2 regions of the Nonomuraea polychroma genome follow, and region 1 is predicted to be linked to the other one. Evidence: riboswitches for the same ligand, from Rfam matches in the RefSeq annotation. Region 1 holds a riboswitch; the other holds the start of a gene.
What was found. Region 1 has a riboswitch for glycine ahead of gcvP (aminomethyl-transferring glycine dehydrogenase). Riboswitches for the same ligand answer to the same signal wherever they lie in the genome.
Positions count from the first base shown of each region.

Region 2: linked by a shared signal. The riboswitch ahead of gcvT (glycine cleavage system aminomethyltransferase GcvT) and the one ahead of gcvP (aminomethyl-transferring glycine dehydrogenase) in region 1 are both predicted to bind glycine.

Region 1 is NZ_SAUN01000001.1:3,366,775-3,383,963, forward strand. Features, by position in the region: gene EDD27_RS15010 (FHA domain-containing protein) at 1-340, shown strand, start outside; gene ftsR (transcriptional regulator FtsR) at 402-1,055, shown strand; gene EDD27_RS15020 (bifunctional nuclease family protein) at 1,177-1,647, shown strand; gene EDD27_RS15025 (MerR family transcriptional regulator) at 1,795-2,415, shown strand; glycine riboswitch at 2,464-2,562, shown strand; glycine riboswitch at 2,563-2,675, shown strand; gene gcvP (aminomethyl-transferring glycine dehydrogenase) at 2,732-5,557, shown strand; gene EDD27_RS15035 (tetratricopeptide repeat protein) at 5,690-6,478, shown strand; gene EDD27_RS15040 (hypothetical protein) at 6,647-7,000, opposite strand; gene EDD27_RS15045 (alpha/beta hydrolase family protein) at 7,082-7,678, shown strand; gene EDD27_RS56485 (DUF5999 family protein) at 7,680-7,871, opposite strand; gene EDD27_RS15055 (TetR/AcrR family transcriptional regulator C-terminal domain-containing protein) at 8,071-8,631, opposite strand; gene EDD27_RS15060 (hypothetical protein) at 8,745-9,143, shown strand; gene EDD27_RS15065 (RNA polymerase sigma factor) at 9,516-10,907, opposite strand; gene EDD27_RS15070 (hypothetical protein) at 11,085-11,402, opposite strand; gene EDD27_RS15075 (AMP-binding protein) at 11,446-12,591, opposite strand; gene menD (2-succinyl-5-enolpyruvyl-6-hydroxy-3-cyclohexene-1-carboxylic-acid synthase) at 12,756-14,417, shown strand; gene EDD27_RS15090 (5'-3' exonuclease) at 14,435-15,328, opposite strand; gene EDD27_RS15095 (PP2C family protein-serine/threonine phosphatase) at 15,334-16,536, opposite strand; gene EDD27_RS15100 (M24 family metallopeptidase) at 16,692-17,189, shown strand, end outside.
Region 2 is NZ_SAUN01000001.1:11,431,606-11,446,146, reverse strand. Features, by position in the region: gene EDD27_RS53465 (hypothetical protein) at 1-666, opposite strand, end outside; gene EDD27_RS53460 (FadR/GntR family transcriptional regulator) at 707-1,411, opposite strand; gene EDD27_RS53455 (glutamine synthetase family protein) at 1,536-2,894, shown strand; gene EDD27_RS53450 (aldehyde dehydrogenase family protein) at 2,897-4,237, shown strand; gene EDD27_RS53445 (3-oxoacyl-ACP reductase) at 4,449-5,213, shown strand; gene EDD27_RS53440 (gamma-glutamyl-gamma-aminobutyrate hydrolase family protein) at 5,225-5,917, shown strand; gene EDD27_RS53435 (hypothetical protein) at 5,933-6,775, opposite strand; glycine riboswitch at 6,869-6,966, shown strand; glycine riboswitch at 7,056-7,154, shown strand; gene gcvT (glycine cleavage system aminomethyltransferase GcvT) at 7,187-8,272, shown strand; gene gcvH (glycine cleavage system protein GcvH) at 8,269-8,658, shown strand; gene EDD27_RS53420 (L-serine ammonia-lyase) at 8,720-10,096, shown strand; gene EDD27_RS53415 (hypothetical protein) at 10,125-10,658, opposite strand; gene EDD27_RS53410 (sensor histidine kinase) at 10,824-11,996, shown strand; gene EDD27_RS53405 (response regulator transcription factor) at 12,011-12,673, shown strand; gene EDD27_RS53400 (ABC transporter ATP-binding protein) at 12,783-13,523, shown strand; gene EDD27_RS53395 (ABC transporter permease) at 13,525-14,541, shown strand, end outside.

The sequences.
Region 1 (17,189 bases):
CGAGCGGGCGCTCGTCGAGCAGCTGCCGCCCGGCGCGGCGTTGCTCACGGTGACCAGGGGCCCCAATCAGGGGAGCCGTTTCCGGCTGGACAAGGACCTCACCACGACCGGGCGTCACCCGGAGAGCGACATCTTCCTCGACGACATCACGGTCTCGCGCCGCCACGTCGAGTTCTACCGGCACCGCGGCGGCCAGTTCTCCGTCCGCGACGTCGGCAGCCTCAACGGCACCTACGTCAACAGGGAGCGGATCGAGGAGGTTCCCCTGCACTCCGGCGACGAGGTGCAGATCGGCAAACTCCGCTTGGTCTTCCTGATGCGGGGCAACGCCGGCGTATGAGTGAGCGAAGCGAGCGACCCATCAACACAGCTTCTCGTGAACCCATGAGGCCGGAGGGCTCATGAGTTCACAGGCGGCACGCTCGTACATGAGCATCGGGGAGGTGCTCGCGCTCCTGCAGGGCGAGTTCCCCGATGTCACGATCTCCAAGATCAGATTCTTGGAGGGCGAAGGCCTGATCGAGCCCGAGCGCAGCCCCTCCGGCTACCGCAAGTTCACGCACCTGCACGTCGAGCAGCTGCGTTTCATCCTCACCGAGCAGCGTGACCACTACCTGCCGCTGCGGGTGATCAAGGACAGGATGGCCGAGAGCTTCGGCCGCCCCCGTGCGGTGCAGCAGACCCAGGAGATCAAGCTCAGCCGCGCCGAGCTGATCGAGTCCGCGGGGATCGACGAGGAGACGCTCACCGAGCTCGAGGACTACGGCCTGCTCACCCCGGTGGCCAGGCGTTACGACGAGGAGGCGCTCAAGGTGGCGCGCACCGTCGGCGCCCTGGCCCGCTTCGGCCTGCACGCCCGGCACCTGCGCGCGGTCAAGGCGGCGGCCGAGCGCGAGTGCGGCTTGGTCGAGCAGACCGTCGCTCCGGTGCTCAAGCGGCGCGCCCCCGGGGCCATCGGCGAGGCGGAGGAGACCGCCAGGGAGCTGTCGGCCCTGCTGCTCGATCTGCACGCATCCCTGGTGCGCACGGGCGTACGGTCGATCCTGGGGCGTTGAGAGCGAGGCGAGCAGGGAGCCGACGGCACATTCCAGGCCCGCCGGGTGTTACGTTGAATTGAAGTAGCCAAGTCGAGCAAAGAGCTGTGCCGGGTGACCGGTCAGGAATACGGAGCAGCCCGTGTTGCAGATGGAGGTCGTGGGCGTAAGAGTTGAAATGCCCACAAATCAGCCGATCGTCTTGCTCAAGGAGGCACACGGGGAGCGGTTCCTTCCTATATGGATTGGCATGACCGAGGCGACCGCCATCGCCCTGGCCCAGGCGGAGGAGCCTCCGCCGCGGCCGCTCACCCACGACCTCTTCCGCGACGTGCTGAGCGCCCTGGGCGTCGGCCTGCGGGCGGTCAACATCGTCGCCCTGCGTGACGGGATCTTCTTCGCCGACCTGGTGTTCTCCAACGGCGTGGAGGTGAGCGCGCGGCCGTCGGACTCGATCGCGCTCGCGCTGCGCACCGGAGCCCGCATCTTCGCCAGCGAGGAGGTGGTCCAGGAGGCCGGTGTGGTCATCCCCGACGACCAAGAGGACGAGGTGGAGAAGTTCAGGGAGTTCCTTGACACGATCACGCCCGAAGACTTCGGCAGGGCGGGGTAGGTATTTCGGTGCATTTACGCTTCACGACGCGCCGAGCCGGATCGTTGACTGAGCATGGTCACGGTCCTACGGTGCAAGTGAAACCCGTGGCCGCCCTTTACGAACCCCCAGATCAGGCCACGGGATGAGAGAAAGCCGGAGGTCCGCGTGGCGGTCAGCAGCGGCGAGGGAAAGACGGCCGGCCAGGAAGATCCGGTGCGGCGCGAGAACGCGCGGCAGCGTGCCGGCGAGCAGGGTCTGCTCTTCGACGAGCAGCCGGCGGCGTTGCCAGGCGACATCGGATACCGCGGGCCCACGGCCTGTGCGGCGGCCGGCATCACCTACAGGCAGCTCGACTACTGGGCGCGCACGGGCCTGGTAGAGCCCACGATAAGGGCCGCGCAAGGCTCGGGCTCCCAGCGCCTCTACAGCTTCCGCGACATCCTGGTGCTCAAAGTCGTCAAGCGGCTCCTCGACACCGGGGTGTCGCTGCAGCAGATCCGCACGGCCGTGCAGCATCTGCGCGATCGCGGGGTCGCCGACCTCGCCCAGATCACGCTCATGAGCGACGGCGTCAGCGTTTACGAGTGCACCTCGGCCGACGAGGTGATCGACCTGCTCCAGGGCGGCCAGGGCGTGTTCGGCATCGCGCTCGGCCGGGTCTGGCGTGAGGTCGAGGGATCCCTCGCGGAGCTGCCGGGGGAACGAGCGGCGGTCGAGGACACCGTCCCGGCCGACCACCCCGCTGACGAGCTCGCCCGGCGCCGCCGCGCCCGGCGGACAGGGTGAAATGCCCTTGTAACACCTAGGGGTTGTAATCTAGGACAGCAAGGCTGACGACCCCGTGCGGGAGAGTCCCTGGGACCCTGGGTCCCAGGGCGCCGAAGGAGCAACCCTCCCCGGAATCTCTCAGGCACCCCGTACCGCTCGGGCGAGGCAACTCTGGAAAGCAGGCGCGCCCGCCAGGCGTGCCTCACCGACGGTGCAAGCCCCCTCGCGGGGGTGAAGCTCTCAGGTCGCGGTCACGCCGCGCTGACAGAGTGGGGAGATCCGGCACTCGCCCGCGCCCTGGCGCCGGTCTCCATAGCCTCAGGAGGCACTGTCCATGACCGACCTGTCAGCTCCGCCGTTCTCGTCCAGGCACATCGGCCCGTCGGAGGCCGAGCAGCAGCGCATGCTCGAGGCCGTCGGCTTCGAGTCGGTGTCCGACCTGGTGGCCGTGGCCGTCCCCGAGGCCATCAGGGCCAAGGACCGGCTCAAGCTGCCCGCCGCCGCGAGCGAGACCGAGGCGATCGCCGAGCTGCGTGCCCTCGCCGGCCGCAACCAGGTGCTGACCTCGATGATCGGCTTGGGCTACCACGACACGATCACGCCTGCCGTCATCCGCCGCAACCTGCTGGAGAACCCGGGCTGGTACACCGCGTACACGCCGTACCAGCCGGAGATCTCGCAGGGCCGCCTCGAGGCGCTGCTGAACTTCCAGACGGTCGTCTCCGACCTCACCGGCCTGCCCGTGGCCGGCGCCTCCCTCCTCGACGAGGCCACGGCCGCCGCCGAGGCCATGACGCTGGCCCGGCGCGCCGGCAAGTCCAAGAGCAACGTGTTCGTCGTCGACACCGACGCGCTGCCGCAGACCAAGCGGGTCCTGGCCACCCGAGCCGAGCCGCTCGGCATCACGCTCGTGGAGCACCCGCTCGACGGCGAGCTGCCCGAGTGCTTCGGCGTGCTCGTGCAGTACCCGGGGGCGTCCGGGCGGCTGCGCGACTTCCGCGCCGTGGCCGCCGCCGCGCACGAGGCGGGCGCGCTCGTCGTGGCCGCCGCCGACCTGCTGGCCCTCACGCTCGTGGCCGCGCCGGGCGAGCTGGGCGCCGACATCGCGGTCGGCTCCTCGCAGCGCTTCGGGGTGCCGTTCGGGTTCGGCGGGCCGCACGCCGCCTACATGTCGGTACGCGAGGGGCTGCAGCGGCAGATGCCCGGCCGCCTGGTCGGCGTGTCCGTGGACGCCGACGGCGACCCCGCCTACCGGCTGGCCCTGCAGACCCGCGAGCAGCACATCCGCCGCGAGAAGGCCACCAGCAACATCTGCACCGCACAGGTGCTGCTCGCCGTCATCGCCGGTATGTACGCCGTCTACCACGGCCCCGAGGGCCTGCGCCGCATCGCCCACCGGGTGCACCGGCACGCCGTCGCCCTCGCCGACGGGCTGCGCGCGGCCGGCCTGGAGGTCGTGCACCGGGAGTTCTTCGACACCGTCCTGGTCCGCGTGCCCGGCCGGGCCGCCGAGGTCGTCGCCGCGGCCGCCGAGCGGGGCGTCAACCTCTGGCAGGCCGACGCCGACCACGTCTCGGTCGCCTGCGACGAGAAGACCGGCGCCGCCGAGGTGACCAAGGTATGGGCGGCGTTCGGCGTGGACGCCTCCGACGTCGCGCTGGAGGGCGACGTGCTGCCCGCCGCGCTGCTGCGCGAGTCGGCGTACCTGACCCACCCGGTCTTCCACAGCCACCACTCCGAGACGGCGATGCTGCGTTACCTGCGCAAGCTGCAGGACAAGGACATCGCGCTGGACCGCTCGATGATCCCGCTCGGCTCCTGCACGATGAAGCTGAACGCCAGCACCGAGATGGAGCCGATCACCTGGCCCGAGTTCGCCGCGATGCACCCGTACGCGCCGGAGGCCCAGGCCGGGGGGTACGTGGAGCTGATCGGCACGCTGGAGCGCTGGCTGGCCGAGATCACCGGCTACGACGCGGTGTCGATCCAGCCGAACGCCGGCTCGCAGGGCGAGTTCGCCGGGCTGCTGGCCATCCGCGCCTACCACCGCGCCCACGGGGAGATCGGGCGCGACGTGTGCCTCATCCCGTCCTCCGCGCACGGCACCAACGCCGCCAGCGCCGTCATGGCCGGGATGCGCGTGGTGGTCGTGGCCTGCGACGCCGACGGCAACGTGGACCTGGCCGACCTCGACGCCAAGATCGACAAGCACCGGGACGCCCTGGCCGCGATCATGGTGACGTACCCGTCGACGCACGGCGTCTACGAGGAGAGCATCACCGAGGTGTGCGCCAAGGTGCACGGGGCCGGCGGGCAGGTCTACGTCGACGGGGCCAACCTGAACGCGCTGGTCGGGCTGGCCAAGCCGGGCGAGTTCGGGGCCGACGTGTCCCATCTCAACCTGCACAAGACGTTCTGCATCCCGCACGGCGGCGGCGGCCCGGGTGTCGGCCCGGTGGCGGTGCGCGCCCACCTGGCGCCCTACCTGCCCGGGCACCCGCTGCACAACGACACGCCTGTCGGGCCCGTCTCGGCGGCCCCCTACGGGTCGGCGGGGATCCTGCCGATCTCGTGGGCGTACATCAGGATGATGGGCTCGGACGGCCTCACCGCGGCGACCGAGCAGGCCATCCTGTCGGCCAACTACCTCGCACGGCGCCTGGCCCCCCACTACCCGGTGCTGTACACCGGGCGCGGCGGGCTGGTCGCCCACGAGTGCATCATCGACCTGCGGCAGATCACCAAGGAGACCGGCGTCACCGTGGACGATGTGGCCAAGCGGCTCATCGACTACGGCTTCCACGCGCCCACCATGTCGTTCCCCGTGGCCGGGACGCTGATGATCGAGCCGACCGAGAGCGAGGACCTCGATGAGCTCGACCGGTTCGTGGACGCGATGATCGCGATCCGCGGGGAGATCGCCAAGGTGGCGTCGGGAGACTACGACAAGACCGACAACCCGCTGCGGAACGCGCCGCACACGGCCGAGTCCGTCGTCGCCGACGAGTGGACGCACCCGTACACGCGGACCGAGGCCGCCTACCCGGTGCCGTCGTTGCGTGACGGCAAGTACTGGGTGCCGGTGCGGCGCATCGACCAGGCGTACGGGGACCGCAACCTGGTGTGCTCCTGCCCGCCGCTGGAGGCCTACGAGGACTGAGGGGCTCTGGCCGCTGCTCCGGCGCCCTGAATCGGGCGAAACGAGCAGCGGCCAGTCCTTCACCGTCAAGTGGGCAGACATGATCGCCAGAAGTCGTTAGGCTCGGTGCGACCGTCGCGAGAAGGAGCTCTCTTGACGTCCTCAGAGCTGGAGACACCACCCCTCGACACCGCCCGCCGTCTCGCCGAGGGCGGCGATCTGGAGGGTGCCGCGGCCATCCTGAGCCGGCTGGTCGCCGACCCCGAGGGGCCTGACCGGGCCCAGGCGGCCGTGGGGCTGGCCGTGGTGCTGGAGGAGCGCGGCGACGTCGAGGCCGCCCGGGCCGCGGCCAGGACGGCACTGGCCACCGGGCATCCCGAATACGCCGCGCAGGCCGCCTGCCATCTCGCGCAGGGCTTCGAGCGGGAGGGGCGGGCCGAGCAGGCCAGGGCCGCCTGGCAGGCCGTGCTCGGCGTCGGCACCGCCGCCTACGTGCCGCTGGCCCATCTCGCGCTGGCCCGGCTGGCCGCCGACCTCGAGGAGGCGGAGAGCGAGCTACGGGCCGCCATGGCGGCCGGCGACGGCCAGATCGGGGCGCACGCGGCGCGGCAGCTGGCCGACCTGCTGATGGAGCACGGCGAGCCGGGGATGGCGGCCGACGTGCTCATGGAGGCGCTGGAGTCGGCTCCCGAGGAGGATGTGCCGGGGCTGCGGGTGCAGCTCGGGATCGCGCATCTGGAGCTGGCCTGCGCCGAGTTCGCCGAGACGGTGGAGGGCGGGGCCGACGCGCAGACCAGCGCACTGGCCATCGAGCTGCTGGCTCGCACCCTGCCGCTGCGCGGGCGGGAGGAGGACGCCGAGCGGGTGTGGTCGTACGGGCTGCAGCACGAGGACGAGACCCTGGCCGCCGAGGTCCGCCTCCGCTACGACCGCGACGCCTGAGACAGCCACGTCTGGGACCGCCACGTCCGAGACGGCGCTGCGCCGCGCCGCATCATGCACCGCCCTCTGACCAGAGCTCGGCGCGGCGTCCGGGGTGCCAGCGACGCGTCCAGAGCGGGCTGGCGTGGTGTCCGCCGCCCCCGAGGCGTCTGGGAGAAGGAGCCGAGGTCAGCCGCGGCGCATGATGGCCGCGGCGGCGGCCACGTTGATGATGACGATCGCCAGCCAGGTGATCGTCAGCCCCACCAGGCCCGCGTTGCCCGCCGCGATCGCCGTCAGCGGGATGCCGATGCCCATCGAGCCCAGGGCGATCGGGATCATCGCCGATCCGGGGTTCTTGGCCTGGTGCTTGTGCGGGGCGGCGCCGTGCAGGGTGAGCTCGGCGCGCACGCGGGCGGCGATCGTCTCGTCGAGGCGCTCCACGAACGACTCGACGAGCGCGGCGTCGTAGTCCGGGCCGAGATCGCGGCGCGCGTCGAGCGTGGCCTGCAGATCATCCCGGAGGGGACGTTTGTCTGGCATACGAAAATCATGCCTGGCAGGTGGCGCGCCGTCATCAGCCCTGAGGGGTAGGGCGGGATCGTCCGAAGGTACGGTTCTGCCATGGAGGTCATGACCCCGCGAGGGCCCGCGCTGGTCGAGGTCGACGAGGTGGCCGAGCCTCGGCTGCTGCTCGTGCTGACCCACGGGTCCGCCGGGGGAGTGGGCGCTCCGGACCTGCTGGCCGTGCGCGATGCCGCGCTCGGCGCAGGGGCCGTCGTGGCCAGGGTGACGCAGGCGTTCCGGGTGGCGGGTGCGCGGGCGCCGGGCTCGCCGGCCAAGCAGGACGAGGCCTGGGAGATCGTCCTGACGCGGGTGCGTGCCCGCTATCCTGGCCTGCCCCTCGTGCAGGGCGGCCGGAGCAATGGGGCGCGGGTCGCCTGCCGTACGGCCAAGGCGGTCGGCGCGGCGGCGGTCGTGGCGCTGGCCTTCCCGCTGCACCCGCCCGGCAAGCCGGAGCGTTCGAGAGCCGAGGAGCTACGCGCCGCCGGGGTGGACGTGCTGGTCGTCAACGGAACTCGCGACCCCTTCGGCATCCCCGACGCCGCGGACGCGGCGCGCCTGGTGGTGCTGCCCGGTGAGGGCCACGATCTGAAACGTGACCCCGCCCGGGTGGGCGAGGTCGTGGCGCAGTGGATCGCCCGCTACGCGGCTCACTAGGTCAGGCGGCGCCGACCACGGGCCGGTGCGGTTCGATGGTGGCACCGCTGGGCAGGAGCTCCCCGGTGTCCTCGAACAGGACGACGCCGTTGCAGAGCAGGCTCCATCCCTGCTCTGGGTGGCAGGCAAGAGTGCGTGCCTTCTCTCGGTCTGGCGCCTCTGCATCCGGACAGGCCGGGTGGTGCGGGCACATCGGCGTGCCTCCGATATCTCGTGGGATGGCCCCCGTGAGGGACGGGAGCAGCTCGGGTTCACTTTTCTCGGCAAGTGTGCGGCGTATGTCACACACTCCGACATAGTCCGTTAGGACTGTTACAGGAGGGTCCCCGAAGCGTGTGACCTTCGACACAGCGTGCCTTATGCAGGATAACGGGCCAAGCGTGACACGCGCATCACGTTTGCAAACCCTTGAGAAGAGCGTCGAGTCCGCGCTCGAAGTCCATATCGGCTCTTTCGTCCCTCCTGACCCATTCATCAACCTCGGGATCAGCCCAGCCGGACTGCTGCACCTCGACGGCCACGCTGCCGAACACGAAGGCCCGCAGCGCGCGTACGGCCTCCGCGGCGTTGACCAGGCCGCCGTCGGCGAGTTGCTCGATCTGCTCCTTGATGGCGAGGGCCGTGGCGCCCTTGGGGGGTTTCGTCAAAGCCAGGGCAAGCACGCCCGGGTGCTCGCGGAGCAGCTCGCGCTCGGCCCGGCACCAGGCCTTGGCCGTCTCCTGCCAGGTCGGGCCCTGCTCCACGTGCACGGTGGTGACGTGCTCGGCCAGGGCGTCCATCAGCGCCTCCTTGCCGCGGGGCAGGTGGTGGTAGATGGCCATGGCCTCCACCTGGAGCGCGTCACCCAGGCGGCGCATCGTCAGCCGGCGCAGGCCCTGGCTGTCGGCGATGTGGAGCGCGGCCTCGATGATGCGTTCGCGGGAGAGGGGGACGGGTGGTCGCTTGGCGGGCATGTGATCATCTTACAATGTAAAGGGCGCTGCGCCGGGGTGATTTCAGTTCGTGTCGCGGGACGGCGTACCCTTGGCGGTTGTATGAGGTGCCGGCTGGTGAAAGGGCAGGATCGATGGCGTTTTTCCGTCCGCGGGTGAGCCGGGAGGCCGAGGTTCGCTACCACGCGGACCAGGAGATCTCCAAGAGCTTCCCTGAGCTGCTCGAGAAGGCCAGGCAGGCCGAGCAGACGTTGCGTGAGCTGCGGGCCGCGGCGGTGGACGACATCGAGCTGCTGGCCGCGGCGCGGGAGTTCGACAAGGCGCTGACCGACGCGCTGCGGGCCGCCGAGGCGGGGCAGCGGGCCACGTTCGGGGTGAAGGCCTACGACGATCGCATCGCGCGGCGCAAGGCTCGGGCCACGCCTGCCGGGCGGATGTGGACGGACGAGGTCGAGCGGCTGCGCACGCTGCGTGAGGAGAACCGGCTCTCGGGGATGCCGCGCGTGCCCCGTCCGGTCCCCGCGACCCTCTGACCTCACCGCTTCGCCGCGCGCGCTGACGACCGGGTGTCTTACCACCGGTTGCGGTTCTCGCCGGTGGTCGTTCCGGTGTCGTCCTGGATCGTGGTCGTTCCCGTGTCGCGCTGACCCGGTCGGCCGCCGTTCTTCTCGCGCGGGGTCGCCGTGCCGCGTCCCGCCGACCCCGCGCGTGTGAGTCGCGCCCGGTTCACTGTGCCCGCCTGCGCTGGTAGGTCTTCGCACGGGGATCGCCGGTGAGACCGGGCTGAGGGCCTCTGGGTGGGATGGCGTCTTGGCGTCAGGGCCGGGCGGGACGTGTCGGGAAAACGGCCGGTGGCATGGGAAAGCCCCGGTCACACCTCCCTCATGTGGCCGGGGCTTCGGCGGTCAGCTGGCCCAGTCGAGCAGCGGGCGGGTGTTGCTCGGGTGGCGCAGCTTGGACAGCGATTCCTTCTCCAACTGGCGGATCCGCTCCCGGGTCAGGCCCAGGTGCTTGCCGATCTCGTCAAGCGTGTGCGGCTTGCCGTCCACCAGGCCGAACCGCAGAGCCATGATCTTCGACTCGCGGGGCGAGAGGTTGTCGAGCACGCCCCGCAGCTGGTCGCCCAGCAGCTGGCGGTCGACGATCTCCGAGGCCTCCGGCGAGTCGACGTCCTCGATGAGGTCGCCGATCGTGGTCTCCCCGTCCTCGCCGATCGTCGCGTTCAGCGAGATCGGCTGGCGGCTGGTGCGCAGCAGCTCCTCGATCTGGTCCGGCGTCTTGTCGAGCTCGACCGCCAGCTCCTCGGGCGTCGGCTCCCGCCCCAGGCGCTGGTGCATGTCACGTTCGACCCGCGACAGCTTCGAGAGCATCTCCAGCACGTGCACGGGCAGCCGGATGGTCCGGGCCGAGTCGGCGAAGCCACGCTGGATGGCCTGCCTGATCCACCACATGGCGTACGTGGAGAACTTGAAGCCCTTGGTGTAGTCGAACTTCTCCACCGCCCTGATCAGGCCCAGATTGCCCTCCTGGACCACGTCCAGCAGTGACATGCCGCGGTCGGTGTACTTCTTGGCCACCGAGACGACCAGCCGCAGGTTGGCCTCCAGCATGTGGTCCTTGGCCTGCCTGCCGTCCTCGACGACCATGAGGAGGTCCTCACGGACGTCCAGCGGCAGCTCGGGGTGGGTCTCCAGCTTGTACTCGGCGTACAGGCCGGCCTCGATGCGCCTGGCGAGCTCGACCTCCTGCGCCGCGGTGAGCAGCGTGCGGCGGCCGATGGACTTGAGGTAGGTGTGCACCGAGTCGCCCATGGTCGACTGCGTGTCGTCCAGGTCGAGCGGCTCGCTTTCGACCTCGTCGTTCTCGGCGCTCAAGACGACGTCGTCCGGCACGTCCTCCTCGTGCTCCGGCTTGGGGTCGGGCGGCACGATGCCCTTCGCCGCGGCCGGCGTGTCGGTTTTTGCCTTGGCCGCGTTGCGGCCGGTAACCTTTGCTCGCGAGGTCGAGGACTTCTTCGGAGCAGCGTCCTCATGCTCCTCGGTGGCCTTCGGCTGTGCGGGCTTCCTGGTGGTGGTCTTCTTGGGGGCGGTCTTGCTGAGAGACGGCTCGTTCTCGGCGGCCAGGCTCACGCCGGCCTCCGACAGCTCGCGCAGTATCGTACGGCCCTCAGAGGGGCTGATCCCGGCATCGGCGAACGCGTCACGCAGCTCCGCGAGAGAAAGGTGACCCTGGTTACGCCCTCGTTCAAGCAATTGGTCGAGAGTCGCGGGTGGGGTCGCCACGGCGGATCTGGGCATGAGGACACCTCCTCCGTACGGAGTAAGAAGCGATCAGGCAGTGTTGTGGCGGGCGGCTTCGTTGTCCGCACGGCGCACCAGTATCAATAACGCCATTCGCCGTCATTTGTTCCCGCGCGGACGAAATGTCAAAAAAGGGCGGATCGCCCTGCCCGGCGAGCCGCCCCTCGTGGGGTCCTACTCCACCACGTCGATCTCTCCGCCTGTGGCCTCCGGCATGGGCATGGGCTCGGCTTCCTCCATGCGGTCGTCCGACCAGTAGTCGAGCACCTTGCCGGGATCGGGGTTGACCTCGCGGGAGACCACGATGTCGTCGGTGGGCTCGGAGGACGGGGCCGGCGAGCCGGACGGTGGCGCCTTCTCCACCACTGCTCTGGTCTCCTCGCCGACCTGGTCGAGCCTGCCCGCCGAGGCGGCCGCCGCGATCGAGACGCCTGCGACGACGATGACGCCGACGATGGCCGCGGATGCCCACATCTTGCGGGTCTGGTCCATGAAGGCTCCCTCCTTCTCCCCACTCTGACGCAGCCGCGCCTCGTCAGGTTCCTGCCTTCAGCCGTACCAGATCGGTCTTCCCGTTCGGCAGCAGCGGCAGTCCGGCGGCCAGGCGCAGCGCGCGCGGAGCGGCGTGAGGGGGAAGCCTATCGCGGCAGTATGCCCGCAATTGGGCAAGCGTGGGCGGCGTGTTGGGGTCAGCAGGCACCACGACCGCGGTGACGAGCTCGCCCCATTCGGGATCGGGCACGCCGATCACCGCCACGTCGGCGACCTCCGGATGGCCGCCGAGCACGGCGGTCACGGCGGCGGCCATGACCTTCTCGCCGCCGGTGTTGATGACGTCGTCGGCCCGGCCCAGCACCCGCAGCCGCCCGCCGGCCAGCTCGCCCAGGTCGGAGGTGACGAACCAGCCGCCGTCGAAGGGGGCGGGATCGCCGGAGCGGTAGCCGGAGAAGAGCACGGGACCGGCGATCCGGATCAGCCCGTCCTCGCCGATTTTGAGATCTACATTGTAAAGGGGCTGGCCGTCGTACACGCAGCCCCCGCACGTCTCGCTCATCCCGTACGTCGTCACGACCCGGGCACCGAGGTCCCGGGCCTGCTCCAGCAGGCCGGGACGCGGCGCGGCGCCGCCGAGCAGGATCGTGCGGAACCCCGACAGATCGGCCCCCAGCTCCACGAGCCGGTGCAGCTGGGTGGGCACGAGGGAGACGTGGTCGGCGCCGGAGTCCAGGACCGCCCGCGCGTCGAAGCGCGGGTGGATGATCGGCTCGCTCTCCGACAGCAGGGCGCGCACCAGCACCTGCAGGCCGGAGACGTGGGAGACGGGCAGGCAGCACAGCCAGCGCTCGCCCTTGGAGGCCTCCACGCGCCGCAGCGAGGCCGCGGCGGAGGCGCGCAGCGCGGTGGCCGACAACATCACGCCCTTGGGCGTGCCGGTGCTGCCGCTGGTGGCGATGACGACCGCCACATCGGCGGGCACGCCGGCGCCGCCGTCCTGGGGTGTCCCGCCGACGTGGGTGGGGCGCAGCGCGGCCAGCGCGGCGTCGGCCTGGCCTGGAGGCAGGGGGAGGACGGCGGGTCCGTCGCCGGAGAGCGCGTCGCGTACGGCCGTGAACAGCGCGGGTCCCGGAGGCTGCACAATGGCATGCAGCGGACGGTCCGGATGCGACGGGTTCCTCCACATGCTCGTAAGGTTAATGGCGACACGTCGGACAGCGGCGCAGGGAAAGCGGGGAGGGTCGTGGCGCGTTCTCCCTCGGCACGCCGACCATCAGTGAATCCGCAGCTTTTGTCGGTTTTTAGGATTGAATCTCCCCAGTCGCTTCGCCGGATGCAGGAGGCGTCACGTTGAACCCCGCCACCGCGCTGGCCACCGTGCTGGTCGACGAGCTGGTGCGCTGCGGCCTGACCGACGTGGTGCTGGCACCCGGCTCCCGCTCCGCCCCGCTGGCGCTGGCGCTGCACGCCGAGTCGCGGGTGCGTCTGCACGTGCGCATCGACGAACGTTCGGCGTCATACCTGGCGCTCGGGCTGGCCAAGCGCGCCGAGCGGCCGGTCGCGCTGATCTGCTCGTCCGGCACGGCCACCGCCAACTTCCACCCGGCCGTGATCGAAGCCAGCGAGGCCGGCGTCCCGCTGCTGGTGCTCACCGCCGACCGCCCGCCCGAGTTGCGCGGGACCGGCGCCAACCAGACGATCGACCAGATCAAGATGTACGGGACGGCCACGCGCTGGTTCGCCGAGGTCGGCGTGCCGGAGGACCGGCCCGGGCAGGTGGCTTACTGGCGGTCGCTGGCCTGCCGCGCCTACCAGCGGGCCGCAGGCCCGGCGAACCCCGGCCCGGTCCACCTCAACCTGGCCTTCAGAGAGCCGCTCATCCCCGACGGCGACACCACCTGGAGCGAGCCGCTCGACGGCGGCGCGAACGGCCCATGGGTGCGGGCCAGGGTCGCGCCCCCGCCGATCGCCCTGCACATCCCGCCGACCCGGCGCGGCGTGCTCGTCGTCGGCGACGGCGCCGCCAACGTGCGCCGCTACGTGGCCGCCGCCGGCATGGCGGGCTGGCCGGTGCTGTCGGAGCCGAACGGCGGCGCCCGCTACGGCGACCATGCCATCTCGACCTATCACTACCTGCTGGGCACGCCCGAATTCGCCGACGGGCACCGGCCCGACGTGGTCGTCACGCTCGGCCGGCCCGGGTTGTCGCGGCCGCTGCTGTCGTGGCTCCGGCGGACGGCGGAGCACATCGTGGTGGCGCCCGACCTGGACCGCTGGCCCGACCCGACCCGGTCGGCCACGCAAGTGGCGCAGGCGGTGGAGATCCCGGTGGCCGCGGGCGACGACAGCTGGCTGCACGCCTGGCGGCGGGCGGACCTCGCGGCCAGGTCGGCCGTGGACGAGGTGCTCGACGCCTCAGGACTCAGCGAGCCGCGCCTGGCCAGGGACCTGGTGGACGCGCTGCCGAACGGGGCGTTGTTGTTCAGCGGGTCGTCGATGCCGATCCGCGACCTGGACCAGGCGATGCGTCCGCGGCGCGGCATCAGGGTGATGGCCAACCGGGGCGCCTCCGGCATCGACGGCCTGGTCTCGACCGCGATGGGGGCGGCGCTGGCGCACAACGGGCCCGCCTTCGCGCTGCTCGGCGACCTGTCGTTCCTGCACGACCAGAACGGGCTGATCCTCGGGCCCCGTGAGCCGCGGCCCGACCTGTGCTTCGTGGTGGTCAACAACGACGGCGGCGGGATCTTCTCGCTGCTGCCGCAGGCGGCGGTGCGCGGTCCGTTCGAGCGGGTCTTCGGCACGCCGCACGGGGTCGATCTCGGGTATGCGGCGGCCGCGACCGGGACGCCGTACACGCTGGTGTCGGAGATCACGGAGCTGCCGAAGGCGCTGCGCGGCGAGGGGCCGCGCGTGGTCGAGGTGCGCACCGACCGCGAGGAGAACGTGCTCGTGCACGCCCGCCTGCGCGAGGCCGCGCAGGAGGCCGTGCGCGCCCTGCTGGTCGATTAGCACCTCGAGCGGGCGGGTCAGCCGCCCAGCACGTCGAGCAGGCGGTTGAGCGGGCCGTCCAGGCCGTAGCGGTCGGCCAGGCGCACCAGCGCCTCCGGGTCGCGCGGCTTGGCCGGCAGCGTCAGGTCGGTGGCCGGGAGCGGGGCGTCGTGGGCGACCTTGACGACGGCCGGGGCGGCGCTCAGGTAGTCGCGGGCGGCGGCCAGCCTGGTGCGGCTGCCGGCGGGGAAGCCGTCGGTCACGCCCGCGTCGAGGGCCTCGATGAGGGCGTCGAGGGAGCCGAAGCGGGTGATGAGCGCGGCCGCGGTCTTCTCGCCGACGCCGGCGACGCCGGGCAGGCCGTCGCTGGGGTCGCCGCGCAGGGTGGCGAAGTCGGCGTAGGCGCGGCCGGGGACGCCGTATTTGGCGGTGACGAACGCCTCGTCCACGATCTGCAGGTTGCGGATGCCGCGGGCGGTGTAGAGGACCCGGACCGGGCGGGCGTCGTCGACCAGCTGGAACAGGTCGCGGTCGCCGGTGACGATGTCGACCGCGCCGCTCGCCTGGTGGGTGAGCGTGCCGATGACGTCGTCGGCCTCGTAGCCGGGCGATTCCGGGCGGGCGATGCCGACGGCGTCGAGCACCTCCTGGATGACGGCGATCTGGGGCACGAGCGCGTCGGGCACCACCTCGGTGTTGCCGTGCGCGACGCGGTGCGCCTTGTACGTCGGGATCGCCGCCACGCGGAAGGCCGGCCGCCAGTCGGCGTCCATGGTGGCCGCCAGCTCCCTGGGGGAGTGCTGGCGCACGAGGGTGGCGATCATGTCGATGAGGCCGCGTACCGCGTTGATCGGCGAGCCGTCGGGAGCCGTGATCGACTCCGGCACGCCGTAGAAGGCGCGGAAGTAGAGGGACGGAGTGTCCAGAACCATCAGCACTAGGCCAGTATGCCCACCGCGAGCAGACACGCGTCGTCTTCCGGGTTGGGGCCGCCGATGTCGGACAGCAGGCGGTCGAGCCCTTCCTCCAGGTCGCCGCCCGGCACCTGGCCGGCGACGGCCACGACCTGGTCGAGGCCGACGTCGATGTCGCGGGTGCGCCGCTCGACCAGCCCGTCGGTGAACAGCAGCAGCACGTCCCCGGGTATCAGCCGGGTCGTGGCCAGCTCGTACGGGCGCCCGAACGTGGCGCCGAGCAGCACGCCCCTGGGCTGGTCGAGCCGGCCGGCCACCCCGTCGCGCACCAGGATGGGCGCCAGGTGACCGGCCTGGCTCCAGGCGAACACCCGGGTCTCCGGGTCCAGATGCCCGATGATCGCCGTGGCGGTGGTGTCGTTGAGCTGGTGCAGAACCAGCTCGTTGAGCCAGTCCAGCAGCCGGTTGGCGGGTCGTCCCGTCATGGCGAGGCCGACGAGCGCGTGGCGCAGCTGGGCCATGTGGGCGATCGCGGGCAGGCCGTGGCCGGAGACGTCGCCGATGGCCAGCAGCAGGCGGCCGTCGGGGGCGGGGGCGGCCTCGAACCAGTCGCCGCCGAGGTTCGCGGTCTTCTCGGCGGGCACGTACCGCACGGCGATGCTGGTGTGCGGCGGGCTGGGGCAGCAGGCGGGGTCGGGGAGTATCGCGTCGCGCAGGGCCAGCATGACGTGGCGTTCTTCGGCCGCCTGCTCGCGGGCCTCCAGGAGCTGGCGGCGCGACTCCGACATCAGGCGCTCGGCGCGGCGGCGGCCGGTGATGTCCTGGATGACGCCGTGCAGGCCGATGGGGCCGCCGGGGGCCATGAGCGGCTCGAGCACCACGCGCAGGTCGCGGAGCTCTCCTCCGCGGCGGATGCGGAACTCGGCCTGGACCGGCTCGACGCCCTGCACGGCCGACCACAAGAGCCGGTCGAGCGCGGCCACGTACGCGGGCTCGACGTGCTTGGCGAGCTGGGGCAGGGGGATGGGGCCCTGGCCCGGGTCGCGTCCGAAGATCGTGTACACCTGATCGGACCAGATCGTCTCGCCGGTATGGAGGTGCCATTCCGCCCAGCCCATGTTGCCGAGCCGCTGCGCGTGCGCCAGCCGTACGGCGAGCATCTCCGCGTCGGTTTCGTGCCCGAGCAGCCCGGATTCCACCGCGGCGTTGCCCATGACGTCGACCATAGTCTCACTCTCAAAGTGCAGTGGATCTGGACAATTGTCCCCACACTACGTGATCGTTGTTGAACGGAGTGTAGCGATCGCTTCCTGTGTTGTGAGAGCTTTTCGCGGATTTTAGAAGGCGGGCAAGTAGCGGCGGCCGGAGTAGATTTGGGCCTGTGACGTCCTCAGATCTGTATCCCGTGTCCCGTCTCGCCGCCGTTCAGGAGGCCACCGCCAAGAGCGGTCTCGACGCCCTGCTGCTCACGCCCGGCCCCGACCTGCGGTACGTGAGCGGCTATGACGCCAAGCCGCTGGAGCGGCTCACCTGCCTGGTGGTGCCCGCGGCGGGGGAGCCGTACATGATGGTGCCCCGCTTGGAGCTGCCCGCCGCCGAGGCCTCGCCCGCCTCGCGGCTCGGGCTGGAGTTCGTGGCCTGGGACGAGACCGACGACCCGTATGCGATCGTGGCGGGCCGGCTCGGCGACGTCGGCAAGGTCGGGCTCGCCGACCGGATGTGGGCCATGTCGTCGCTGCGCTTCCGCGAGGTGCTGCCGGGCGCCGAGCAGGTGCTGGCCGGCAGCGTGCTGCGGGAGCTGCGGATGCGCAAGTCCCCGGCCGAGGTGGCGGCGCTGTGCGAGGCGGGGGAGGCGATCGACGCCGTCCACCGGCGGGTG
Region 2 (14,541 bases), 8.1 Mb from region 1:
CCGCCGCCACCTCTCCTCGCGATGGATAGCCCTGGCCATCTTGCGCGGCGACTTCTTGGCGAAGAACCAGTGCGCCCACGGCGACCCGGGCCGCGCCAGCCGTATCGCCCCCACCAGAAGCATCGGCGGCACGAAAAGCCCCGCCATCCCGGTCCAGATCTTCCCCTTGAGCAGCGTGACCACGGCCAGCGCCGAGTTGGCGACGATCAGCGCGGTGGGATTGACCCATGTGCCGTAGTCCCATATCAACGGACGCAGACCGATGAGCAGCAGGCCGGTGACGGCGATGGCGATGAAGACCGCGTCGACCGACGTCCGCCCTTCCTCCTCCCAGTACACGTCGTGCAGGTGCAGGATCAACGCGAACTCGTCCAGCACCAGCGCGGAGCCGACGCCGAACACGCAGGCCGCGAGCACGTATCCCGCCTGCGACGTGGGCGAGACGATGAACCCCATCACCCCGCCGATCAACATCAGGATGACGCCGAACACGACGTGGTGGATGTGCATCTCCCCCACGTTCACGTTGCGGAACCAGCCCACCTTCGCCCTGATCAGGCGCACGTTGATGCGGGTGGCGATGAACGCCACGATGAGCGTGACGAAGTAACAGAACAGCGGCAGCCGTCCCGTAGCGACGATGTTGTACTGAAACCAATCCCCCATGACTTAGAAACGATGGTACGAGTCGCCTGCCGGGATCGCGTCAGGAGAGGAACCCTCGCAACAGCGCGGCCGTGCCCTCCAGGTGTTCCGTCATCGCCCGGCGCGCCGCCTCGGGGTCGCCGGCGAGGATGGCGTCCACGATGGCCTGGTGCTGCACGGCGGCGTGGTCCAGGTTGACCTGGAGCATCGGGATCGCGTTCAGCAGGTCGCTCACCCGCGACCGCGCGTCGGCGCAGGTGGTGGCCAGCAGGGTCGAGCCGGTCAGCTCGGCGATGGACAGGTGGAAGGCGGTGTCGAGGCGGCGGTAGTCCTCCAGGGACGCCTCGTTCAACTCCGACAGCCTGCGCAACAGCAGGGCCCGCCTCTCCTCGGTCAGCTCGGAGGTGGCCAGGACCTGGGCCGCGCCGCACTCGACGGCCAGCCGGAACGTCAGGGCGTCAGAGAGGTCGTCCATGCCCATTTCCGCCACGACCTGCCGCAGGTCGCCGGCGTCCGGCTTGGGCGGTTCGTACGTCACGAACGCGCCCCCGTAGCGCCCCCGCCGTACGTCGAGATAGCCCGCGTCCGACAGGGCGCGGATCGCCTCGCGGAGGGTCACTCTGCTGATGCCGAGCTGGACGGCCAGCTCGCGCTCGGCGGGCAGCTTGTCGCCCGGTGCGACCACACCCAGCTTGATGGCCTGGAGCAGCCGTTCCACGGTCTCCTCGAAGGCGTTGCCCGCCCTGACCGGGCGCAACACCGTCATCAAACGCGCCGAATCGTCCAACGTGTCCTCAGGTCTTGACAAGCGATCCCGGCATGCACATCAATGGTCTGAGACTAGCCCAATCAACGGGAAAGCGCGCCATGCCAGATGGGAGCGACGTCACGTGAGCGAAGGGTTCTTGACCGTCGGGGAGCTGCGTGACGAGGTGGCGGCCGGACGGATCGACACCGTTCTGCTGGCGATCGCCGACATGCAGGGCCGGCTGCAGGGCAAGCGGTTGTCGGCGCGCTACTTTCTCGACGAGGTGCTGCACCACGGCTCCGAGGGCTGCAACTACCTGCTCGCGGTGGACGTGGACATGAACACCGTCTCCGGGTACGCGATGTCGTCCTGGGACCGCGGGTACGGCGACTTCGTGATGAAGCCGGACCTGGCCACGCTGCGCCGGGTGCCGTGGCAGGAGGGGACCGCGATGCTGATGGCGGACCTGGCGTGGGAGGGCGGCGGCGACGTGACCGCCTCGCCCCGCCAGATCCTGCGCAAGCAGCTGGCCCGCCTGGCCGATCGCGGCCTGGCCGCGTACGTGGGCACCGAGCTGGAGTTCGTCGTCTACGAGAACAGCTACGAGGACGCCTGGAAGCGCGCCTATCGCGACATGTCGCCCGCGAACCTCTACAACGTCGACTACTCCCTCCTCGGCACCGCCCGCGTCGAGCCGCTCCTGCGCCGCATCAGGCGGAGCATGGAAGGCGCCGGCATGTACGTCGAGTCCGCCAAGGGCGAGTGCAACCTGGGCCAGCACGAGATCGCCTTCCGCTACGACGAGGCGCTCAAGACCTGCGACAACCACGCCATCTACAAGAACGGCGCCAAGGAGATCGCCGCCCAGGAGGGCAAGTCGATCACCTTCATGGCCAAGCCGAACCAGCGTGAGGGCAATTCGTGCCACATCCACATCTCGCTGCGCACTGTGGATGGCGACCCGGTGATGGCCGGCGAAGGGCCGTACGGGCTCTCGCCGCTCGGCGCCCGCTTCATCGCCGGCCAGCAGGCCTGCCTGCGCGAGCTCACCCTCCTGTACGCCCCCAACATCAACTCCTACAAGCGCTACGTGCCGGGCAGCTTCGCCCCCACCGCCGTCAAGTGGGGCGTCGACAACCGCACCTGCGCGCTGCGCCTCGTCGGCCACGGCCTGTCGCTGCGCGTGGAGAACCGCGTGCCCGGCGGCGACGTCAACCCGTACCTGGCGGTGTCCGCGCTGATCGCGGCCGGCCTGTACGGGATCGACAACGAGCTGCCGCTGGAGGACCCCTTCGAGGGCAACGCCTACGCCTCCGGCGCCGAGACCGTGCCGCACACGCTGCGCGACGCCCTGGCCCTGTTCGAGGGGTCGAAGCTGGCCCGTGTGGCGTTCGGCGAGGACGTAGTAGAGCACTACGCGAACAACGCGCGGGTGGAGCTGACCGCGTTCGACGCGGCGGTGACGGATTGGGAGATGTTCCGTGGGTTCGAACGGATGTGAGCATGAAGATCGTTAATCCGGCGACCGAGGACGTGCTCGCCGAGGTCGAGATGGCCGACGCGGCCGAGGTCGACCGGGCGGTGGAGCGTGCCAGGAAGGCGTACCCGGCCTGGCGCGACGTGGCCCCCGGCGACCGTGCGCGGCTGCTGCGGCACTTCGCCGACCTGGTGGGCGAGCACGGCGAGGAGCTGGCGGGGCTGGAGCTGGCCAACGCCGGGCACCCGATCGGGAGTGCCCGCTGGGAGGCCGGCGCCGTACGCGACGTCCTGCACTTCTACGCCGCCGCCCCCGAGCGCAACCACGGCAAGCAGATCCCGGTGCCCGGCGGCGTGGACATCACGTTCCAGGAGCCCCTGGGTGTCGTGGGCGTCATCGTGCCGTGGAACTTCCCCATGCTGATCATGTCGTGGGGCGTGGCCCCCGCGCTTGCGGCCGGTAACACCGTGATCGTCAAGCCGGCGGAATGGACACCGCTGACGGCGCTGAGGCTGGCTGAGCTGGCCTTGGCGGCGGGCCTCCCCGAGGGGGTGCTCCAGGTCCTGCCTGGGGCAGGGGAGGTCGCGGGGGCCCGGCTGGTCGAGCACCCGGACGTGGCCAAGATCGTGTTCACCGGCTCCACCGAGGTGGGCAAGGAGATCGCCGCCAAGGCGGCCGCGCAGGTGAAGCGGGTGACGCTGGAGCTGGGCGGCAAGTCCGCGAACATCATCTTCGCGGACGCGGACCTCGAGAAGGCCGCGAAAGCCGCCCCCTACGCCGTCTTCGACAACGCCGGCCAGGACTGTTGCGCCCGTTCCCGGCTGCTCGTCCAGGCCGACGTGTACGACGAGTTCATGGCCCTGCTCGCACCCGCCGTCCACGCCGTCAAGGTCGGCGACCCGCTCGACGAGAGCACCGAGATGGGCCCGCTGATCAGCGCCGAGCACCTGGAACGCGTCCGCGGCTTCGTCCAGGACCCCTACCTGCAGGGAACGTGCCCGAAGGGCAAGGGCTACTGGTTCCCGGCGACCGTGCTGACCCCCGACGTCACCGACCGGGCGTTCACCGAGGAGATCTTCGGGCCCGTGGTGTCGGTGGCGCCGTTCAAGGACGAGGCCGACGCCGTCAGGATCGCCAACGACACCCCGTACGGGCTGAGCGGCTCCATCTGGACCCGCGACGTCGGGCGGGCGCTGCGGGTGGCCAGGGCGGTCGAGTCGGGTGCGCTCTCGGTGAACTCCAACTCGTCCGTGCGCTACTGGACCCCCTTCGGCGGCTTCAAGCAGTCGGGCCTCGGCCGGGAGCTCGGCCCGGACGCCCTGGCTGCGTTCACCGAGACCAAGAACGTCTTCATTTCCTGGGAGTGAACCCGACGCAGTGAGCGAAGTGGAGGCCCGACGCAGGAGGGACTCCGCGAAGCGAATGAGGAGCGGTGAACGACCAAATAAGCAGGGAGTGAACCCGACGCAGTGAGCGAAGTGGAGGCCCGACACGTGCCCATGGCGCGCCTTCGGCACGACATGGGACTCCGCGAAGCGAATGAGGAGTGACGAACGACCAAATGAGCAGGGAGTGATTGTGCAGCGGTTGCAGGATCGGGTGGCGGTCATCACGGGCGCGGGCAGCGGCATCGGGCTCGCCACGGCTCGCAGGTTCGCCGCGGAGGGCGCCAAGGTCGTCTGCGTGGACGTCGACGAGGAGGCGGGCGCCAAGGCCGCGAACGAGGTCGGCGGTCTCTTCGTCAAAGCCGACGTGACCAACGAGGACGACGTCGTCAGGATGTTCCGGACGGCGTACGACACCTACGGCAGCGTCGACATCGCCTTCAACAACGCCGGCATCTCGCCGCCCGACGACGACTCGATCCTGGAGACCGGCATCGACGCCTGGCGCCGCGTCCAGGAGGTCAACCTGACCAGCGTCTACCTGTGCTGCAAGCACGTCATCCCGTACATGCAGCGGCAGGGCAAGGGCTCGATCATCAACACGGCGTCGTTCGTGGCCGTCATGGGGTCGGCGACGTCGCAGATCTCCTACACGGCCTCCAAGGGCGGCGTGCTGGCCATGTCGCGCGAGCTCGGCGTGCAGTTCGCCAGGGAGGGCATCAGGGTGAACGCCCTGTGCCCCGGGCCGGTGAACACGCCGTTGCTGCAGGAGTTGTTCGCCAAGGATCCGGAGCGGGCGCAGCGGCGGCTGGTGCACGTTCCCGTCGGGCGGTTCGCCGAGACGTCGGAGATCGCGGCGGCGGTGGCGTTCCTGGCCAGTGACGACGCGTCGTTCATCACGGCCAGTGAGTTCCTGGTGGACGGCGGCATCTCCGGCGCCTACGTGACTCCGCTCTAGGAGGTTCCCTCGTGCGTCCCGTCATCGGCATCACGTGTTACGTCGAACCGGCGAAGTTCACGGTGTGGACGGACATGACCGTCGCGCTGCTGCCGTACATGTACGTGGAGCAGGTCGTCCGCGCCGGCGGGCAGCCGGTCGTGCTGCCGCCGGCCGGCGATCCCGCGCGGCTCGTGGAGCGGCTGGACGGGCTCATCCTGGCCGGCGGGGGTGACATCGCCCCGGCCAGGTACGGCGATGAGCCCGGGGAAAAAATCGGGTATGTCCGCGATTTCCGGGACGAAGCGGAGTTTGCCGTCCTGGGTGCCGCCCTCGACGCCGGGCTGCCGTACCTGGGGATCTGCCGCGGTCTCCAGGTGCTCAACGTCGCCCGCGGCGGCACCCTGCACCAGCACCTCCCCGACGTCGTCGGGCACGAGGGCCACTCCCCCGCGCCCGGCCGCTTCGGCCCGCTGCCCGTCGTGCCCGTGCCGGGCACGCGCCTGGCCAAGGCGCTGGGCACGGAGCCCGTGACGGTCCCGCACTACCACCACCAGGCCATTGACCGGCTCGCCCCCGGTCTCACGGTCTCCGCCACCGCCGAGGACGGCACGATCGAGGCGGTCGAGATGGACGCGGAGTCGTTCACGATGGCCGTGCAGTGGCACCCGGAGGCGGCCGAGGACTGCGCGATCTTCGAATCCTTCGTGGCGGCCTGCCGATAGGGAGGCGGCCCGGCGCTACCGGACGGGCTTCAGCATGCTGTCGAAGACGACGACGCCCGCGCCGTACTTCTGGTCGAATTGACGGCGCAGGTCGTCGCCGGCCAGCCAGGTGGTCACCGTCACCCGGTTCCCGATCTCGTCGGTCGACGCCGACAGGAGGCCGTCGCCCACCGCCTTCTCGGCCTCCCGCTGGATGGCCCGCAACTCGGCCTCGCTGTGCCGGGCGCCGGTCACGCACAACGCTCCGCCCCACACCTCGCGGATCCACTTCTCGCGGCCCTGCAGATCGCCGGTGAATCTCAGGTTGACCACGTATTTGCGCGCGTCAGAGGTCTGTTCCTGCTCAGGGTCGGGCTCCGGCCCGAGCCGGTCGAGCCAGGCGCCCGCGAACTCCTTGGCCGACCGCGCCCGCTCGATCGCCTCGTTCATGGTCCGCTCCGTCGTCCTGGCGGGGTCGACGGGCCGCCAGCCGCCCGCGGGTTCCGGGCACGGGCTCGCGAACCTGTCCGCGCCGCCCGGATCCTCCTGTCCCCGCACCGGCTTCCCCGGCGGCTCCGTCAAGGTCAGCCTGGCGCCGTCCCAGGTGCCCACCACCCGGTACTCGCCCCATTTCACGCCACCCTGCGACTCGTGCTCGACCTTGCTCCAGTCCCAGCCGACGACGTCGGGCCCGCCGCACTGCGGCGGGAGTGACTGGGCCACCATCGAGCACAGCTGGGGCCCGTGCCCGCCGCCTTCGAGCACCGTCAGGCTGGCCTCGTACCGAGGCGGCGGCGCGGGGGAAGCGGCACTCTCGGCGCCGCAGGACGTGATGGTCAGGGCCGCCGCGAGTCCGAGGGCCGTCTTTCGCCGCTTCATTCCCCTTCAACGTGACCGCCGCCCGAGCGGTTCACGGGCGGCGCGAACGCGACAAGACCCCCGTAACGGCACTAGGCTTGCGGACATCACCGGCGAAACCGTGCGGGAGAGCACCCTGACAGCCGGTCAGGGTCCCTGAAGGAGCAAGCCCTCCCCGCAAACCTCTCAAGGCAAAGGACCGCACGGCCCGAATAAGAAAACTGACACAAGCGGACTGCAGCCCTACGCATCGCGCCCGGTACGACCGTAGCGGCAGCCCACGTGGCAGATTTCTCATTCGTAGGTGACCTCTGGAAAGCAGGCCTGTGGGCCTCGCCGAAGGTGAAAGTCCGGCAAAACCCGGGCGAAGCTCTCAGGCATCGATGACAGAGGGGGAGGATGCTGGCATCCGATCCTGTCCTGAGGTGCGATATGTCCCGACCGACACCGCTACGAGACGTTCATGAGAGCCTCGGCGCCACGCTGACCGACTTCGCGGGGTGGCTCATGCCCCTCCGGTACGGCAGCGAGTCCGCGGAGCACAATGCCGTGCGCCAGGCGGCCGGGCTGTTCGACCTCTCCCACATGGGCGAGATCTTCCTGACGGGACCGCAGGCCGGGCAGGCCCTGGACTACGCGCTGGTCGGGCACCTGTCGGCGCTGGTTCCCGGGCGGGCCAGGTACACCATGATCGTGAACGAGCGCGGCGGGGTGCTCGACGACCTCATCGTCTACCGGCTCGGGGACGAGGAGTTCATGGTGGTGGCGAACGCCTCGAACTACGAAAAAGTGGGAAATGAGCTGAAGGAGCGCGCGAAGTCGTACGACGTCGTGGTCGAGGATCGGTCCGACCAGTACGCGCTCATCGCCGTCCAGGGCCCGCGCTCCCAAGAGATCCTCGCCACGCTCACCGACGCCGACCTCGACGGCCTCAAGTACTACGCCGGCCTGCCCGGCCTGGTGGACGGCCGGAATGCGCTGATCGCCCGCACCGGCTACACCGGCGAGGACGGTTTCGAGCTCTTCGTCGCGAACGAGGACGCCGCGCCGCTCTGGCACGCCCTCATGGCGGCCGGCGAGCCGTACGGGATCAGGCCCGCCGGCCTGTCCAGCCGCGACACGCTCCGCCTCGAAGCGGGCATGCCGCTGTACGGCAACGAGCTCAGCGCCGAGCTCACCCCGTTCGACGCGGGGCTCGGCAGAGTGGTGAAATTCGACAAGCCCGGCGACTTCGTCGGCAGGTCGGCGCTCGAGGCGGTCAAGGACGACCCGCCCCGGCGCCGCCTCGTCGGCCTGGTCGCGCGGGGCCGCCGGGTGCCGCGCCACGGTTACCCGGTCACCAAAGACGGCGCCGTCGTCGGCGAGGTCACCAGCGGTGCGCCTTCCCAGACCCTGGGCAAGCCCATTGCGATGGCCTACGTGGACATGGGCGTCGAAGAAGGCCTGGCTGTGGACATCCGGGGCAGCCAAGAACCTATGGACCTGGTAGAGCTGCCCTTTTACAGGAGGAAGAAGTGAGCAACATCCCTAACGAGCTGAGCTACACCAAGGAGCACGAGTGGGTGGCCGGGCTCGATGACGGGCTGACCGTGACCGTCGGCATCACGGCCTACGCCGCCGACGCCCTCGGTGACGTGGTTTACGTGCAGCTCCCCGAGGTCGGTTCGACCGTCGAGGGCGGCGACTCCATCGGCGAGGTGGAGTCCACCAAGTCCGTGAGCGAGATCTACACGCCTGTCGGCGGCGAGGTCGTCGAGGTCAACCAGGCCGTGGTGGACGACCCGTCGCTGGTCAACAGCGACCCGTACGGCGAGGGCTGGATGTTCCGCGTCCGCATGGAAGGCGACACGGAGGACCTGCTGTCCGCCGAGGAGTACGCCGCGCTCACCTCAGGCGAGTCCTGACCCACTTCGCCGGGGCCCTGGCCAATGCCGGGCCCCGGCCTTGCCACGAAAGGCGCCATCAATGGCGATCAGCGTCTTCGACCTCTTCAAGATAGGCATCGGCCCCTCCAGCTCCCACACGGGCGGCCCGATGGCCGCCGCGCACAAGTTCGCCCGAGGCCTGCACGAGGACGGCCTCCTGCCGCGCGTGGCGCGCGTCGAGGCCATCCTGTACGGCTCACTCGGCCTCACCGGCAAGGGCCACGGCAGCGACAAGGCCGTCCTGCTGGGCCTGTCGGGCGAGAAGCCCGAACTCGTGGACGTGGACTCGATCGACGAGCGCCTGGCCGCGATGCGCGCGTCGGGCACGGTCAAGCTGTACGGCACTCACGAGATCCCCTTCGTCGTCGGCGAGGACCTGATCTTCGAACGCAAGATCTCGCTCCCCGAGCACCCGAACGGCATGCGCTTCACCGCCTACACCGCGGACGGCGACGCTCTGCGGGAGAAGGTCTACTTCTCGGTCGGCGGCGGCTTCGTCGTGGACGAGCAGGCCACCGGCGCCGACCGCATCAAGCCGGACGACACCGTGCTCCCCTACCCCTTCACCACGGGCGAGGAGCTCCTCAAGCACTGCTCGAACACCGGCCTGTCGATCTCCGCCCTGATGCTGGAGAACGAGAAGGCCTTCGGCCGCACCGAGGCGGAGATCCGCGCGGGCATCCTCAACCTGTGGCAGGTCATGTCGGACTGCGTGCGCCGCGGCATCGCCAAGGAAGGCGTCCTGCCCGGAGGCCTGAAGGTCAAGCGCCGCGCCAACCAGCTCTACCGCCGCCTGCAGACCGAGCCGCCGGAGAAGGACCCGCTGCAGGCCATGGACTGGGTGACGTTGTTCGCGCTGGCGGTCAACGAGGAGAACGCCGCGGGCGGCCGCATCGTCACCGCCCCCACCAACGGCGCCGCCGGCATCATCCCGGCCGTCCTGACGTACTACACCCGCTTCGTCCCCCACGCCGACGACGACGGCGTGGTCCGCTTCCTCCTCACGGCGGCCGCCATCGGCGTCCTGTTCAAGGAGAACGCCTCGATCTCGGGCGCCGAGGTGGGCTGCCAGGGCGAGGTCGGCTCGGCCTGCTCGATGGCCTCGGCCGCCCTCACGGAGGTCATGGGCGGCACGCCGGAGCAGGTCGAGAACGCCGCAGAGATCGGCATCGAACACAACCTGGGCCTGACCTGCGACCCGATCGGCGGCCTGGTCCAGATCCCGTGCATCGAACGCAACGCGGTCGCCTCCAACAAGGCGATCACCGCGGCGAGGATCGCCTTGCGCGGCGACGGGAAGCACTATGTGGCCCTCGACAAGGCCATCAAGACCATGAGGGACACCGGCCGGGACATGCTGGACAAATACAAGGAGACGTCGCGAGGCGGCCTGGCCGTCAACGTCATCGAGTGCTGATCGACCTCACACGTGGCGAACGCACGGCCTAACCGTTGCTGGTCGGCTCCGTATCGGGTCGGACCCTCATGTCGAACGGCGCCTCGCAGACGATGCCATCACCGGTGTCCTCGCAGACGTCAAGGCGTCGTTCCGGGACCACGAAGCGTTGCGGTCCCCAGCCGGGAGATTCCAGATACACGCGATGATGGTCATGCCGGTCGCCCAGATTGCTCACCAGCGCCACCGTGGTGCCGCCGGACAGCGCACCCACGACGAGGCCGATGAGGCCGGCGCCGACGATCTGGGCCGGCTTCTGCCGGATGAAGTCGCGGAAAGAGGTGTCGGGACGGCGGGACGAACCCCAGCCGGCTGATCCCGGCATGGTGTGCGCGGCCGTGGTGTGGTCCTGGCCGGCGTGAGGACCGGGGCCCGGGGGGATTTCTCCGTACTTCAGGTTGGACTGCTCGGGGTACACGTCCGTGTCGCGCTCGTTCGAGGGGGCCGCAGGCTCCTCCCGGGCGGGGTCGCGCGGTGCTTCCTCGTCACCGCGCGACCCATCGTCGCGATCATGATCCGCCATCACGATCTCCCTTTACTCGCCCGCCGGAGGGGCGCTCCCGGTATAGAGGATGGCCAAACCACCGTAAGACCCGCGTAAGACCTGCGTTGTGTGCGACCTGGGTCGTACTCGTACTTCCGCCTGCAGACGGACCTACGGCGGCCCCGGCTTACATATCGTGAGGATGTGTTCGGCAGGGTACGGGCGTGGTCCAGGCGCCATGAGAAGCTGGCGGGCGCCCTCCGGGTCGCGCCTCTCGCCGCGCTGTGCACGATTCTCGGGGTGCCGTTCGTGACCAACACATCCCCGGGCGGTGGCCAATATGTCGGCTTGGCCGGCTACGTGGGGCTGTCGGTCCTGTTGCTGGTGCCGTTGTTGTGGCCGGGCCGGCCGCTCGCCGCGTTCTCGGCCATCTCGCTGATCTGCTTCGGCCAGTGGGTAGCGGACGTCAACCTGCTGCCTGCCAACCTCTCCGTGCTGGTGGCGCTGTGGGCGGTGGCCTACGAGTGCTCGTTCCGCTGGGCGCTGGCCGCCGGCCTGGTGGCGGAGCTGGGCGTGTTCATGGCGTTGGTCAGCTGGGAGGAGCCCGCGACTTTCGGGATGTTCTTCAGCGGCTCCATCTTCGTGGTCACGATCTGGCTGACCGGCCTGTACGCCAACACCCGCCGCCGCTACCTGGAAGGCCTGGAGGAACGCGCCGAGCGAGCCGAACGCGAGCGGGACCAGCAGGCCAGGATGGCCGCCGCGGCCGAGCGCGCCAGGATCGCCAGGGAGTTGCACGACGTCGTGGCCCACAACGTCAGCGTGATGGTGGTGCAGGCCGACGGCGCCGGCTTCGCCCTGGACAGAGACCCGGAGCAGGCCCGTCAGGCCGTCAGGACCATCGCCAAGACCGGCCGGGCCGCGCTCGCCGAGATGCGCAGACTGGTCGGCGTGCTGCGCGAGAACGAGCACGGCGAGACCGACTACACCCCCCAGCCTGGGCTGGCCCAGCTGGAGGAGCTGATCCGCGGCTCGGCCGTGCCCGCCCGGCTGCGCGTCACCGGCGTGCCCAGCGAACTGCCCGAGGGCCAGCAGCTCGCGATCTACCGCATCGTCCAGGAGGCCCTCACGAACGCGCTCAAGCACGGCGGCCCAGGTGCCGAGGCGCTCGTCGAGATCGAGTACGGCGGTCCCGACCTGCTCGTCCGCGTGACCGACGACGGCAGGGGCGCCGCGGCCCCGCGCAGTCCCGACGGCCACGGGCTGATCGGCATGCGCGAGCGGGTCGGCATGTACGGCGGCGCGGTGTGGGCGGGCCCGCGCTCTGGCGGCGGCTTCGAAGTGCTGGCCAGGTTGCCCATGGTCAAAGCGGCGTAGGAGGAGGCGGCCTGGTGATACGGGTGATGTTGGTCGACGACCAGGAGTTGCTGCGCGCCGGCTTCAGGATGGTGCTGGGAGCGCAGCCGGACATCGAGGTGGTGGCCGAGGCCGGCGACGGGGTGGCGGCTCTGGAGCTGCTGAAGACCACCGAGGTGGACGTCGTGCTCATGGACGTACGCATGCCGAACATGGACGGCGTCGAGGCCACCAGCCGGATCGACGGGCCGAAGGTGCTGATCCTGACCACGTTCGACCTGGACGAGTACGCGTTCGCGGCGGTCAAGGCAGGCGCGGCCGGCTTCCTGCTGAAGGACGTGCCGCCGGACGATCTGGTCAGCGCCATCAGGCACGTGCACGCGGGCGACGCCGTGGTGGCGCCGGCCACGTTGCGGCGCATGCTGGACCAGTTCGCCGCCCAGCTGCCGTCGGGAGAGCCGGCCAGGACGGCCGACCTGACGCCCCGCGAGCGGGAGGTGCTGCTCATGGTGGCACGCGGTCTGTCCAACATGGAGATCGCGAACCGCCTGGAGGTCGCAGAGGCGACCGTGAAGACGCATCTGGGGCGGGTGCTGGCCAAGCTCGGGTTGCGGGACCGGGCGCAGGTGGTCGTGTACGCGTACGAGAGCGGCCTGATCGTGCCGACCCGTCCGTCCTCCCATCAGCCGAACGTCTGACCGGGGTCATCTGAAGTCCGACGGGAAGTCCCTCCTCAGGACCCATGGATCAAGAAATTTCCACTCCTAGCGTGGTTCGCGTTGATCTGGTCCGCGACAAGGAGTGAATGTGACGCTCACCCAGGCCCCGCCTGCCGTGGTGGCGACGAATCTGACCAAGGTGTACGGCCACGGCGACGCCGAGGTGCACGCCCTGCGGGGGGTGAACGTGAGCTTCGCGACCGGGGCGTTCACCGCGATCATGGGCCCGTCGGGCTCCGGCAAGTCCACGCTGATGCACTGCCTGGCCGGGCTCGACACCGCCACCTCCGGCACCGTGCACATCGGCGACGTGGAGCTGACCAGGCTGACCGATCGGCGGCTCACGCTGCTGCGCCGCGAGCGGATCGGCTTCGTCTTCCAGGCGTTCAATCTGCTGCCCACGCTGACCGCCGAGCAGAACATCCGCCTGCCGCTCGACATCTCCGCCCGCCAGGCCGACCAGGCGCTGTTCGACCGGGTGATCGACACGGTCGGGCTGCGTGACCGGCTGGCGCACCGGCCGACCGAGCTGTCCGGCGGCCAGCAGCAGCGCGTGGCCGTGGCCAGGGCGCTGATCAGCAAGCCGCAGGTGATCTTCGCCGACGAGCCGACGGGCAACCTGGACTCGCGCAGCGGCGCCGAGATCCTTTCCTTCCTGCGCACGTCCGTACGCGAGCTGGGGCAGACCATCGTCATGGTCACGCACGACCCGGTGGCGGCCGCGTACGCCGACCGTGTGGTCTTCCTGCGCGACGGCGAGCTGGTCACCGAGATCGCCGCGCCGACGCCGCAGTCCGTGCTGGACACGCTCGTGAAGCTGGAGGGCTGAGGTGCTGAAGACGGCACTGGCCGGGCTGCGCGCGCACCGGCTCCGGCTGCTGCTCACCTCGCTGGCGATCACGCTGGGGGTGGGGTTCATCGCGGGCACGTTCGTGCTGAACGACACCATCCAGGCGGGATTCTCGCAGCGGGTCACGGCCGACGCCGACAAGGTCGACGTGGCCGTGCTGCCGAAGGACCCCGACGGCGTCCTGTCTGAAAAGATCTTGGAGCGGGTGCGCGCCATCGAGGGCGTGACCGAAGCGCAGGGCCTGATCAAGGAGCCCGCGCCGCTGCTCGGCAAGAACGGCAAGGCCGTCGGAAGCGTGCCCACCACGGCCGTCTCGATCGTCCGTGGCCCGTTGGATCGCACCACCATCGTCTCCGGCTCCGGCCCCGGCAGCGACGACCAGGCCGCCGTGCTCGACGAGAACACCGCCAAGGCCCAGGGATTCCAGATCGGCGACACGATCACCGTACTCGACGGCTCGCGGAGCGAGCACCGGTTCAAGCTGGTCGGCCTGCTCGATCCCGGCGTGGACCAGGAGCTGGCATACACCGGCGTGGTCGGCCTCACCACGGCCACCGCGCAGCGGATGACCGGCGCGAAGGGGTACCGCGAGATCGATGTCGCCGGCGAGGCCGCCGGCTTGAAGCAGCTCGTTGCGGCGGCCGCCGGGGCAGGCGCCGTGGTCAAGACCGGCGACGAGCTGGCCGCCGAGCTGGCCAAGGCGGCCGGGTTCGAGATGCGGACGCTGACCATGGGGCTGCTGATGTTCGGCGCGGTGGCGATGATGGTGGCCGCGCTGGTCATCTACAACACCTTCGGCATCCTCGTGGCGCAGCGGACCAGGGAGATGGCTCTGCTGCGGTGCATCGGGGCCACACGAGGTCAGGTGTTCGGCTCGATCGTGCTGGAGTCCGTGGTGGTCGGCCTGCTCGCCTCCGCGTTCGGCCTGGTCATCGGGTACGGCCTCGCGATGCTCGCCCTCACGGTCATCGGCGCGTTCGACGCCCCGCTGCCCACC